Linked DNA regions of Heliomicrobium gestii. The main gene of each other region encodes a partner of the protein of the gene in region 2 in a complex. Links are inferred from orthologs where the notes say so. Each region holds a gene or a part of one and is shown on either strand. Other genes may lie near its edges.

Region 1 (5,821 bases), on a different replicon or contig from region 2:
TGAATGCCGCCGCCCCCTTGCCGATTTCGGGTGTGACCGTCGCTTCAACGGTCCAGACGGGCGGGGAGCCCCCCTTTCATGGCGATTGGCAGTTGGCCTGCGATGGACGAACAGCATGCCGGTTAGCGCAAAAGGAGTTTATTCGCCGGTTTTGCGTGGGCGAATACGATTGAATGAAGAGGCGGGGCTGAAAGCCCTTACAGCCGAAAGACTCTCGCCGATCGAGAAAAGGGCGGGAGTCTTTGCTTTTTCTGCTACCGAAAGGCGTTATGTAGCCTGTTGTGCTTGATCTAAAATCTACTTATCGACATTGTTCCGTGAAAATCGATTAAATGTGACAGTCTCTTTCGACATAATATGTTTCATGTTGATGATAATATCGACCTGACTGTTTAACTGCGAAAGATAAATCCGAAAAAAGTAAGTTATTTGGCTAAATTTATCGATCTCCTCGGACAAGCGTCGACAAAGTGGAATTCCAAGGAAAAGAAATGCTTGAAAAATGTATAGGCAATGTGGAAGGAAAATGCAGGATATTTCCTTGCCTATAGAGAAAAGAGTTAAGCGATGGCAAGTCAAGCCAGCAAAAGGCAACCCCACACCTTGGACCCATAGGACGAAGATAACGAACATGGCTAGGAGGGAACTGTCTAAATGGAAGGGCTAAAGGTATCGGCACAATCAAATCCCAAATCGGTAGCAGGAGCATTGGCCGCCATCCTCCGTGAGAAAGGTCGAGCTGAGATTCAAGCGGTGGGGGCCGGCGCGGTTAACCAGGCGATCAAGGCCATCGCCATTGCCCGGGGGTTTGTCGCTCCCAATGGCATCAATCTGATCACCATCCCTGCCTTTGTGGAGATCGCCATCGACGGGGAAGAACGGACGGCCATCAAATTCATCGTTGAGCCTCGGTAAGCATGAACCTACATAAAACCGCATAGCTGCTCTATAGATCAAAGAGGCTGTCCGGCAACGGGCAGTTTTTCTTTTTTGCCCCTTTCTTGTTCCCCCTAAAGGCCTATGCTACAATGAAGAGGAATTTTTCGGGAGGAATCGGGAATTGGTTCTAAAACGCATCGAATTGAACGGTTTTAAATCTTTTGCGGATAAAACGGAAATCCTGCTTTCCCCCGGCTTGACCGTTGTTGTCGGCCCCAATGGGTCCGGGAAATCGAATGTGGCCGACGCCATTCGCTGGGTCCTCGGGGAACAGAGCCCCCGGTCCCTCCGGGGCTCGAAGATGGAAGATGTCATCTTCGCCGGTTCGGACCGGCGAAAGCCGGTCGGGATGGCTGAGGTTTCCCTCACCTTGGACAATGAAAAAGGGATGCTCCCAGTCGACTTCCGCGAGGTGACGGTGACGCGGCGCGTCTTTCGCTCCGGTGACAGCGACTACCTTTTAAACCGGAGTCCCTGCCGCCTGCGGGACCTGCAGGATCTTTTTTCCGATACGGGCCTGGGCCGGGAGGGCATCTCGATCATCGGTCAGGGGCGGGTTGACGAGGTCTTGTCGTCCCGTCCCGAGGATCGGCGCGCCCTGATCGAGGAGGCGGCCGGCATCGTCCGCTACCGCAACCGCAAGCGGGAGGCCGTCAAAAAGCTGGAGGAGACCCAACAGCACCTGATCCGCCTCGGCGATATCATCGCCGAGTTGGAACAGCAGTTGGCGGCCATCAGCAGCCAGGCGGAACTGGCCCGCCGCTACCAGGCCGTTGAGGTGGAGCGGAAAGAGGTTGAACTGGGGCTGCTCGTCGTCGATTTCGAAGAGATGACGGCGACGATGGAACAGACGCGCCTGGAATTAGACCGCTTTTCGGCGCTCCTCTGGGAAAAAGAAGCCCAGTTGGCTACGCTGGAAGGCGCAGAGGCCGACGCTGCCCTGACCGCCCGGCAGTCGGAAGAGGCGCTGATGGCGGTCAGGCAGGAGGCCCACCGCCGTTCGGAACAGGTGATCACGTTGCAAGGACGATTGAACGTGGTCCAGGAACGGATCAAGGGGCTGGAGACGCAGCAACAGTTGTTGATGAGGGAAACGGAACAATCGAGGTTGGCCCTGGCCGACCTGCGCCGCCGGGAAGAGGAACAGCGGGGGCGGCGGGAACAGGTGGCCGAGCAATTGGCCGGCGCCCGGCGGGAGGTGGACGCGCGGCTCACCCGCAACGCCGCTGCCCGGGACGCCGTCGCGACGGTGGAAAAGGAGATCGACGCCCTGCGTCGTAAGCTCTTTGATTCGGCCCAAGGTCTGGCGCGGCTGCGAACGCAGTTGCACGAGGCGGACTTGCGCGCTGCCCGTCAGGAGGCGCAGGTTCGACGGCTGGAAGAGGAGCGGGAGCGTTCCCATGGCCGTATCGCCGAATTGAAGGGGGAAGCGGAGCGGCTGCTCCGCGAAGCCGATGGACGGGCGAAGGAGCGAGCGGAACGACAGGCCGAGGTGGACGCTGACGCCGCCCGGATCGCCCAGTGGAAAGGCCAGTCGAATGAGTTGGAACACCAACTGAGCCAGACGATGCGGCGTTGGCAGGAGGTCTCGGCTCGTCACAAAGCCCTCGAAGCCATGGAGAAATCCTATGAGGGCTTTGCCTACGGCGTTCGTGAGGTGCTGGCTCAGGTAAAGGCTGGCAATCCGAAAATGAAAGGGATTCTCGGCGTCTTCAGCGATCTGATCGACGTACCGCCCGGCCTGGAAACGGCCATGGAAGTGGCCTTGGGGGGCGGGATGCAGAACATCGTCACCGAAGACGATCAAGGGGCCCGCGGCGCGATTGAGCATCTGAAAGCGACACGCAAGGGGCGGGCCACTTTTCTTCCCTTAAAAAGTCTCCAGGTATACGGGGGGCCGAGCCGGGAGGTGCTCCAGCAACCGGGGGTGGTCGGTTGCGCCGCCGACCTCGTCCGTTGCGAGGCGGCCCACATGCCGGCCGTGCGATTCCTCTTGGGCAGAACCCTGGTGATGGAAAACCTGCAAGGGGCTCTTCAATTCGCCCGGCAGACGCGCCACCAGTGGCGGATCGTCACCCTGGAAGGAGACCTCTTGCAGCCGGGTGGCAGTGTGACCGGCGGCAGTCAGAGCCAGCGAGGCGGTCAGACCTTTCTGCGTCGCCGTGAGTTGGCGCTCCTGGCCGAGGAGGAACAGACCCTAGGTTTGGCTGTCAGCGATCTCAAACAGCAGCGGGAGGAAGCGGCTGAGCAGATCGGGCGTATCAAAGGGCAGATCCAGGAACGGGAAAAGGCGCTTGCTCTTTTGGATGCCGAAAAGGCCGCCAATACGGCTGAACTCGCCCGTTTGCAGCGGAGTGTCGACCAGGAAGAGCGCCAGATCCGCGGTGTCGAGGGGGAACTGGCCCTCCTGGGCGATGAACTGACCCAACAGCTCGCAGCGAAGGCTCGTTTGCAAGGGGAACTCCTTTCCGGCGAGACGGAAGGGGGAACCCTTGAGGCCGCCATGAATGACCGTCAGAGCGAGTTGACTCGCCTGCGCGCAGCGGGGGAAGAGGACCGCGACGACCTGACCCAGTGGCAGTTGTCCCTCGCCCGTCTGGAAGAGGAGATCCGGGGCGTGGACCAGTCCCTGGCCGCTCTGCGCATGGAGATCGGCAAGAACGAAAAAGAAATCGCCGAGAAGGAACAACGCTGCCGGACGGCGAACGAGGAAATGGCCGCTTCCGTCGCCGACCAGGGACAGTTACAGAAGGAGCTGGCCCTGCGTATCGCCGATGAGGCGGAGGCCTCGGAGCAGGTGCGATTGCGTCAGGCGGAGCAGGCTGAAGCGGATCGACGCCATAAAGAGACGGTGGAACAGCGCAAAGCGGTGGCCGCCGAGGTGCAACCCCTGTGGGAAACGGTTCACCAGCAAGAGGTGAAACAGGCTCGTTTTGAGGCAGAGACGGTCACCCTCACCCAACGCCTGGCGGAACAGTGGGAACTGACGCCTGAAGAGGCGCGCGAGCAGGCGCGCCGGCCTGAAGACCGCCGGGCGGCCCAAAAGCAGTTGAACCACCTGCGGGCACAGCAAAAGGAGATGGGGCCCGTCAACCTCCTGGCCATCGAAGAGGAGGAGCGGTTGCAAGAGCGCGCTCAGTTCCTCTCCCGACAGCATGAGGACCTCATGGCGGCGAAAGCCACGCTGGAGCAGGTGATCGGCGAGATCGAAGGGATCATGGTGCGCCGCTTCGGACAGGCGTTTACGGAAATCAACAGCCGCTTCGGCGATGTTTTTGTCGACCTCTTCCAAGGAGGCAGGGCGGAGTTGGTGCTCACCCATCCGGAAGATCTGTTGACCACCGGTGTGGACATCCTCGCCCAGCCGCCCGGAAAAAAACTGGTCAACCTGTCCCTCCTTTCCGGCGGCGAACGGGCGCTGACGGCCATCGCTCTGCTCTTTGCGCTGCTCCAAGTCCGGCCAAGCCCTTTCTGCGTCCTCGATGAGATCGAAGCGGCCCTGGACGAAGCCAATGTGGCCCGCTTCGGCCGGTACCTTCAGAGTCTCTCCGAGAAGAGTCAGTTTATCGTCATCTCCCACCGCAAAGGGACGATGGAAAGCGCCGACTACCTCTACGGCGTGACAATGCAAGAGGCCGGCGTTTCCAAGTTGGTATCGGTGCGCATGACGCGGCCCGACGAAAACAGCGCCTAAGGGTGTCGCCTCGTCCGAAAAGGATAGGGATTCGGACCTAAGGATAAATATTGGATGATTTCGGATACTACTTGTGATTTCGACGGAGGTGGAACGGTGACCGGTTTTTTCAGCCGATTGAAAGAAGGTCTCACTCGAACGCGGCAAAACCTGGTCGATAAAGTGGAGGCCCTCGTAACGGGCCGGCCCAAGATCGATGAAGAACTCTTTGAGGAGTTGGAAGAGGCGCTGATCAGCGCTGATGTGGGCGCTGAGACGTCCCTTGATCTGGTGGAACGGTTGCGCCGGACGGTGAAGGAACAGAAGATCAGCGATCCGTCGCGGATCAAGGATCTGCTCCAGGAAGAGGTCGCCCGCATCCTCGGTGACCAGGCTCAGACAGTCGCCCTCGATCATCAGCCCACGGTTGTCCTCATCGTCGGTGTCAACGGCGTGGGCAAGACAACGACCATCGCCAAACTGGCCCACCGGTGGAAGCAGGAAGGCCGCAAGGTGCTCCTGGCCGCCGGCGACACTTTCCGGGCGGCGGCGATCGATCAGTTGGAGATCTGGGGCCAGCGTGTCGGCGTGGAGGTCATCCGCCACCAGGAGGGGGCCGACCCGAGCGCTGTCGCCTTTGATGCTGTCCAGGCCGCCAAGAGCCGCGGTGTCGACCTGTTGATCATCGACACAGCCGGCCGCCTGCACAACAAATCCCACCTGATGAACGAACTGAGCAAGATCAACCGGGTCCTCGACCGCGCCTTGCCTGGCGCGCCTCATGAAACCCTGCTGGTCCTCGACGCGACGACGGGACAGAACGCCGTCAGCCAGGCGCGCCTCTTCAGCGAGGCCGTGGGCCTGACCGGTCTGGTCTTGACCAAGTTGGACGGCACGGCCAAGGGCGGTGTCATCCTGGCCATTGCGGCGGAGATGCAGGCGCCTGTGAAATTCATCGGCATCGGCGAAAAGATGGACGACCTGCGCGACTTTGATCCCCCTGAATTTGCCCGCGCGTTGTTCGGTTAGCGAAGAACCTGGAGGCAAGGACCGGCCGGCGCGCCGGCGGATTGGATCAACGGGCCAAACAGAGGCCGTGCCAATGAAAAGACAACCGATGAAGGAGGAGTCATCATGCCCATTGTCAACATCACCATGCTCGAAGGCCGCACAGAAGATCAGAAGCGCGCAGCCACGGAGGCCATCAAG
Region 2 (4,635 bases):
GATGCAACTCATGGGCGTCGCCGGCACGAGTCCAGGCTGTCCGGCCATGAGATAGCCCCGGTTGAGGGGATGGACGCCGTCTACATCTTTGAGGGGATGGATCGCCTCCATCACCTTCTCTTTGGCGATCTGTTTGGGCAGGGGGAGTTCAACCATGATCCCGTGGACGCCGGCGTCGGCGTTTAGCCGGTCGATGAGGGCCAGGAGGTCGGCCTCCGCCGTGTCGCCAGGCAATGTGAACAGTTCAAAGGCGATGCCCAGGTTGGCCGCCGCCTTTTCCTTGGAACGGGCGTAGACCACCGAAGCCGGATCGTCGCCGGCCAGGATGACGGCCAGTTTGGGCACGATCCCTTTCTCCTGGAGGGCGCTGACCTCTGTTTTGATTTCCGCCCGCAGTTGGGCGGCGATGGCCTTGCCGTCGATGTATTGAGCCGTCACAGGCCCCACCTCGCTCTTGAGCGCCGTTCGTCTAATCGAGATGCCTCGGCGCTGTATTTGTCTCTGTTTTATCGTAAATTTTGTAAAATCACGGGGTGGATGGGACTGCTCGCTAAGGGCTGCGCGGCGGCTCGCTGGGCTGCCTCGCTGGGCGCCAAACCTCTGGGCTTTTCTGCATGTGACCCCTGGCGCCCTTACCGCTCCGCAGCCTGCGCTCGCTCTCGCCGCTCCGCCCAAATCGCTCCCAGTCCCATCCACCCCAGCTTTTCATGGGTTCGGAAAAACGTAGGCATAAAGCGCCTCTTGGCTCGCTATGCTCGCTGCGACAACTGCTTTACGAGAAACTCCTCTACCGTCCGGTTGAAGGTCTCCGGCTCCACCAGCATGGGCCAGTGGTTGCCGACGATGGTGCGCACATCCAGGTTCTTCAGGTAGGTTATGTAGGGCTTCATCTGAAAATCAGCGCGGTTGACGCCTTTTTCCGGTTGGACGAACAGGGTCGGCACGGTGATCGGCTCGGTCAGGCCGGCGACACGCATGACGTCATCGAAGATCTGGTTGCGGGCCGGCACGACGAATTTGCTGCCCCAGCGGCCATCGGGTTTTTGCTCCAGTCCTTCCCGGAAGACCATCTGCTGGTGGTCGCTCCACCCCTGGTACTGCCGCAATCCCTTCGCCAGGGTTTCCGCCTCGGCATAGCTGCCAAAGGGGCCCATGCCTTTTAGGCTGTCGAGGACGCGAAAAAGGATCGGGAAGGACAGTTTCATGATCGCCGGCATCTTGACGATGAAGATCGGGTCGACAAGGAGCATGCTCCGAAAGCGCGCCTTGTGCTCTCGGGCCCAGAGGGGCGCCAGTTTGCCGGTCCAGGAATGGCCGAGGATGTGGGCGTCCTGCCAGCCCAGGTGGTCCATCAAGCCTTCCAAGTCAGCGATGACCTGGCGAAAGGTGTAGCCGCTGTCCGGTTTGTCACTCTCGCCGTGGCCGCGCATATCGGGCGCGACGATGTGAAAACGGTCGACGAGCCGCTCGGCCAGGGGCGTCCAGATCAGGGCATGGTCGCCCAAACCGTGCAGGAGCAGGAGCGGCTCGTTCCCCTTCCCCTTCCATTCCAGGTAAGAGAGGTGTATCCCAGGCAGCGTCAGTTGTCGGCGTTCAGGCTGCATCGGCGTCATACCTCCGGATTGATGTGATCCCCGCGTTCCGTTAGGGGCAGTTCCTCCTGGAGGAAGACCTCCTCCAGCTTGGGCAGGTCCTCCATGCTGCGCAGGCCAAAATGGCGCAGGAAGCTGTCTGTGGTCCCATAAAGGATGGGACGGCCCAGCGCCTCTTTACGCCCTACCTCTTGGATCAAGTTTTTGCCGAGCAACGTAGCCAGGGAGCGATCGGCCTTTACACCCCGGATCTGCTCGATCTCTGCGCGGGTGACCGGCTGGTGGTAGGCGATGATGGAGAGCGTCTCCAGGGCGGCGTTGGAGAGGCCTTGCTGGGGCGCTCGCAGCAGCCGTTCGATGTAGGGGGCGAACTCGGCCCGTGTGGACAGGCGAAACCCGCCGGCCACCTCCTCCAACTGCCACCCCCGCTCCTGCCCGTCATACTCGGCCTTGAGCGCGGCGAGCAGTTCCCGCACCTCCTCTTCGGCAAACCCTGTCGCCTCTGCCAGCGCCTCCACCGAAAGGGGGTCGCTGGAGACAAACAAGAGCGCCTCGATCACGCGGCTCATCGAATTGGGAAACATGGCGGTCAAAGCGAATCCCCCTCATGAGCCATCGCTCTATCCTTGTGATAACGTCAATCGACCCAAATCAACGATGGGCAAACTTAGGAATATGTAGCACCCGGTGAATACAGCGCGATCCGTTCAGAAAGAGCGACTTCAACGGAAAAACTAGATGTTCGAGGCCAAGAGATAGATCTCATCCAGCGCCTCCCGCTGAAGCACGCGCACCTTTTTCAGCCGCACCAGTTCCAGCATGGCCAGGAAGGTGACGATGATGTCGGAGGGACGCCATCGCCCGGCAAAGAGACTGGAAAAGGCGATCGGTTCCTCAGGCGGCCGCTGGGTGATCGAGGCGATCAGTTCCTGCATCCGCGCCTGGACGGAGATCTCCTCGCGGGGGATGTCGGCGACAGGCTCTTCCTTGTCCTGGCGGCTCAAGACCTTGCGCAAGGCTGCCAGCAGATCGCCCACCATCACCCCTTCCAGCGGGTTTTCCTCGCCGAAGAGGTGGGCCAGGGTGGCGGGGTCGACGACTCGGCCGTAGACGCGGTTGCAGTCGACTTCCCGCTCCTTGAGCAGTTCCGCCACCGCCTTGTAGCGGCGATACTCGATCAGGCGATCGACCAGTTCCTGGCGCGGATCTTCCGCCTCTTCGCCCTCGTCTGCCGTCTCCGCTTTGGGCGGCTTGGGCAGGAGCATGCGCGCCTTGATCGCCAGCAGTTGGGCCGCCATCAGCAAAAAGGCGCTGGCCGTCTCCAGATCGAGCTCGTCCATCTGCTGCAGGTAGGCCAGGTATTCGGCGGCGATCTGCGCGATGGGGATGTCGTAGATGTTGACCTGGTTTTTCTCGATCAGGTGGACGAGCAGGTCAAAGGGGCCCTCAAAAACCGGCAGGCTGACCTGGTATGCCATGGCCGGTCAGTCCATGACCCCACGGACACCCATGGCCTCGCGGACGAGTTCCATCGTCTCGGCAGTCTTGGCCCGCGCCTGGAGGCAACCGTCGGCCAGGATCTCGTCGACCCGGTTCGGCTTGTCCAACAGTGTGGCGCGCCGCTCTCGGATGGGACCGAGGATGGCTTCCAGCTTGGCCGCCAGCCGCTGCTTGCAGGCCACACAGCCGATGCCGGCTTTGCGGCACTGGTCGCCGATGTCAGCGACCTCCCCATTGTTGTAGATCTTGTGGTAGACATGGACGACACAGACATCGGGGTTGCCCAGATCGGTCTTGCGCACCCGGCCCGGGTCAGTGACCATCAGGCGCACCTTTTCCTTGATCTCTTCGGCCGACGCCGACAGGGGAATGTCGTTGCCGTAGGATTTGCTCATCTTGCGGTTGTCGATGCCCGGCAGCATGGGCACCTCGGACAGGATGTCCTTCGGTTCGGGGAAGATCTCTGTCTGGTAGAGGTGGTTGAAGCGACGGGCCACCTCGCGGGCCAACTCAATATGGGGGACCTGATCCAGGCCCACGGGCACATGGGTGGCGCGGTAGATCAGGATGTCGGCCGCCATGAGCAAGGGGTAGCCGAGGAAGCCGTACATGCTGATGTCCTTGCCCTTGGCGCCGAACTGCTGGAGCTGATCCTTGTAGGTGGGCACCCGTTCGAGCCAGCTCAAGGGCGTCATCATGGAAAAGAGCAGGTGCAGTTCCGCATGTTCCTTCACCTGGGACTGGACCATGATGGGGCTCTTTTCCGGATCGAGGCCGGCCGAGAGCCAGTCGAGGGCGATCTCGCGGATGCGCTGCTGCAACGCCTCAACTTCATCAAAAGACGTGGTCAGGGCATGCCAGTCGACGATGCCGAAGACACAGTCATAGTCTTCCTGCAAGCGGATCCAGTTTTCGATCACGCTCAGGTGACCGATGTGCAGCCGGCCTGTGGGGCGCATGCCGCTGAAGATTTTTCCCTTGTTCAACGTGAAGACTCCTTCCTGTTATGAACGAATTCATGATTCCTTTTGTTCGAATACCGATCTCTTTTACCGCTGTGACGTCGCTTGAACCAGAGATGACGGTTTCTCAAAACACCCATTGTCCGATCGCCGTTCCCACGGGGAGTACGACACTGTAGAGGGCTTTGTAGAGCGGTCGAAAGAGACGGTCGGAAATGACGGGGAAAAAGACGAGCACCAGCAGGAGGATGGGGCCGTACTGTTCCAGTTGCCGGAGCCATCCTTGGCTGCGGTAGGGCAGGAGGCCGGCGAGGACTTTCGAGCCGTCAAGGGGCGGCACGGGGAGCAGGTTGAAGACAGCGAGGCCCACATTGATGCTGATCATGCTCACCAAGAGGGCGCGGGCCTCGGCGATGTTGCCGAAGCCGACGAAGAGGGCCACTGACAGGATCGCCAGGAACACATTCATCAGCGGGCCCGCCAGGGCGACGAGCATCATGCCCCGCTGTTTGTTGCCCCGGAAGTTGTAGGGGTTGACGCCGACCGGTTTGGCCCAGCCGAAGGGACCAAAGATGAGCATG

The links.
Region 1: the proteins of GTO89_RS01325 (region 2) and smc are in contact, whole or in part, in a crystal structure (PDB 3ZGX), measured with the Bacillus subtilis proteins. The link is inferred for Heliomicrobium gestii from one-to-one orthologs.

What each region holds. Positions count from the first base shown.
Region 1 is NZ_WXEX01000008.1:121,309-127,129, reverse strand. What follows is about bases 724-4,833. They hold smc (chromosome segregation protein SMC), read left to right. Parts: upstream 724-1,060; coding sequence 1,061-4,633; downstream 4,634-4,833. Other genes in these bases: ftsY (signal recognition particle-docking protein FtsY), read left to right, coding at 4,730-4,833; GTO89_RS10835 (stage V sporulation protein S), read left to right, coding at 724-915. Also shown: GTO89_RS10840 (elongator complex protein 3), read left to right, coding at 1-173; more of GTO89_RS10835, read left to right, coding at 655-723; more of ftsY, read left to right, coding at 4,834-5,641; GTO89_RS10820 (tautomerase family protein), read left to right, coding at 5,747-5,821. UniProt on the Bacillus subtilis protein: Required for chromosome condensation and partitioning.
Region 2 is NZ_WXEX01000001.1:280,160-284,794, reverse strand. Bases 1,199-4,122 are described here. They hold GTO89_RS01325 (segregation and condensation protein A), read right to left. Parts: upstream 3,071-4,122; coding sequence 2,327-3,070; downstream 1,199-2,326. Other genes in these bases: trpS (tryptophan--tRNA ligase), read right to left, coding at 3,077-4,078; scpB (SMC-Scp complex subunit ScpB), read right to left, coding at 1,610-2,176; GTO89_RS01335 (alpha/beta fold hydrolase), read right to left, coding at 1,199-1,604. In the rest of the region: GTO89_RS01340 (bifunctional 5,10-methylenetetrahydrofolate dehydrogenase/5,10-methenyltetrahydrofolate cyclohydrolase), read right to left, coding at 1-438; more of GTO89_RS01335, read right to left, coding at 750-1,198; GTO89_RS01315 (site-2 protease family protein), read right to left, coding at 4,182-4,635. UniProt on the Bacillus subtilis protein: Participates in chromosomal partition during cell division. May act via the formation of a condensin-like complex containing Smc and ScpB that pull DNA away from mid-cell into both cell halves.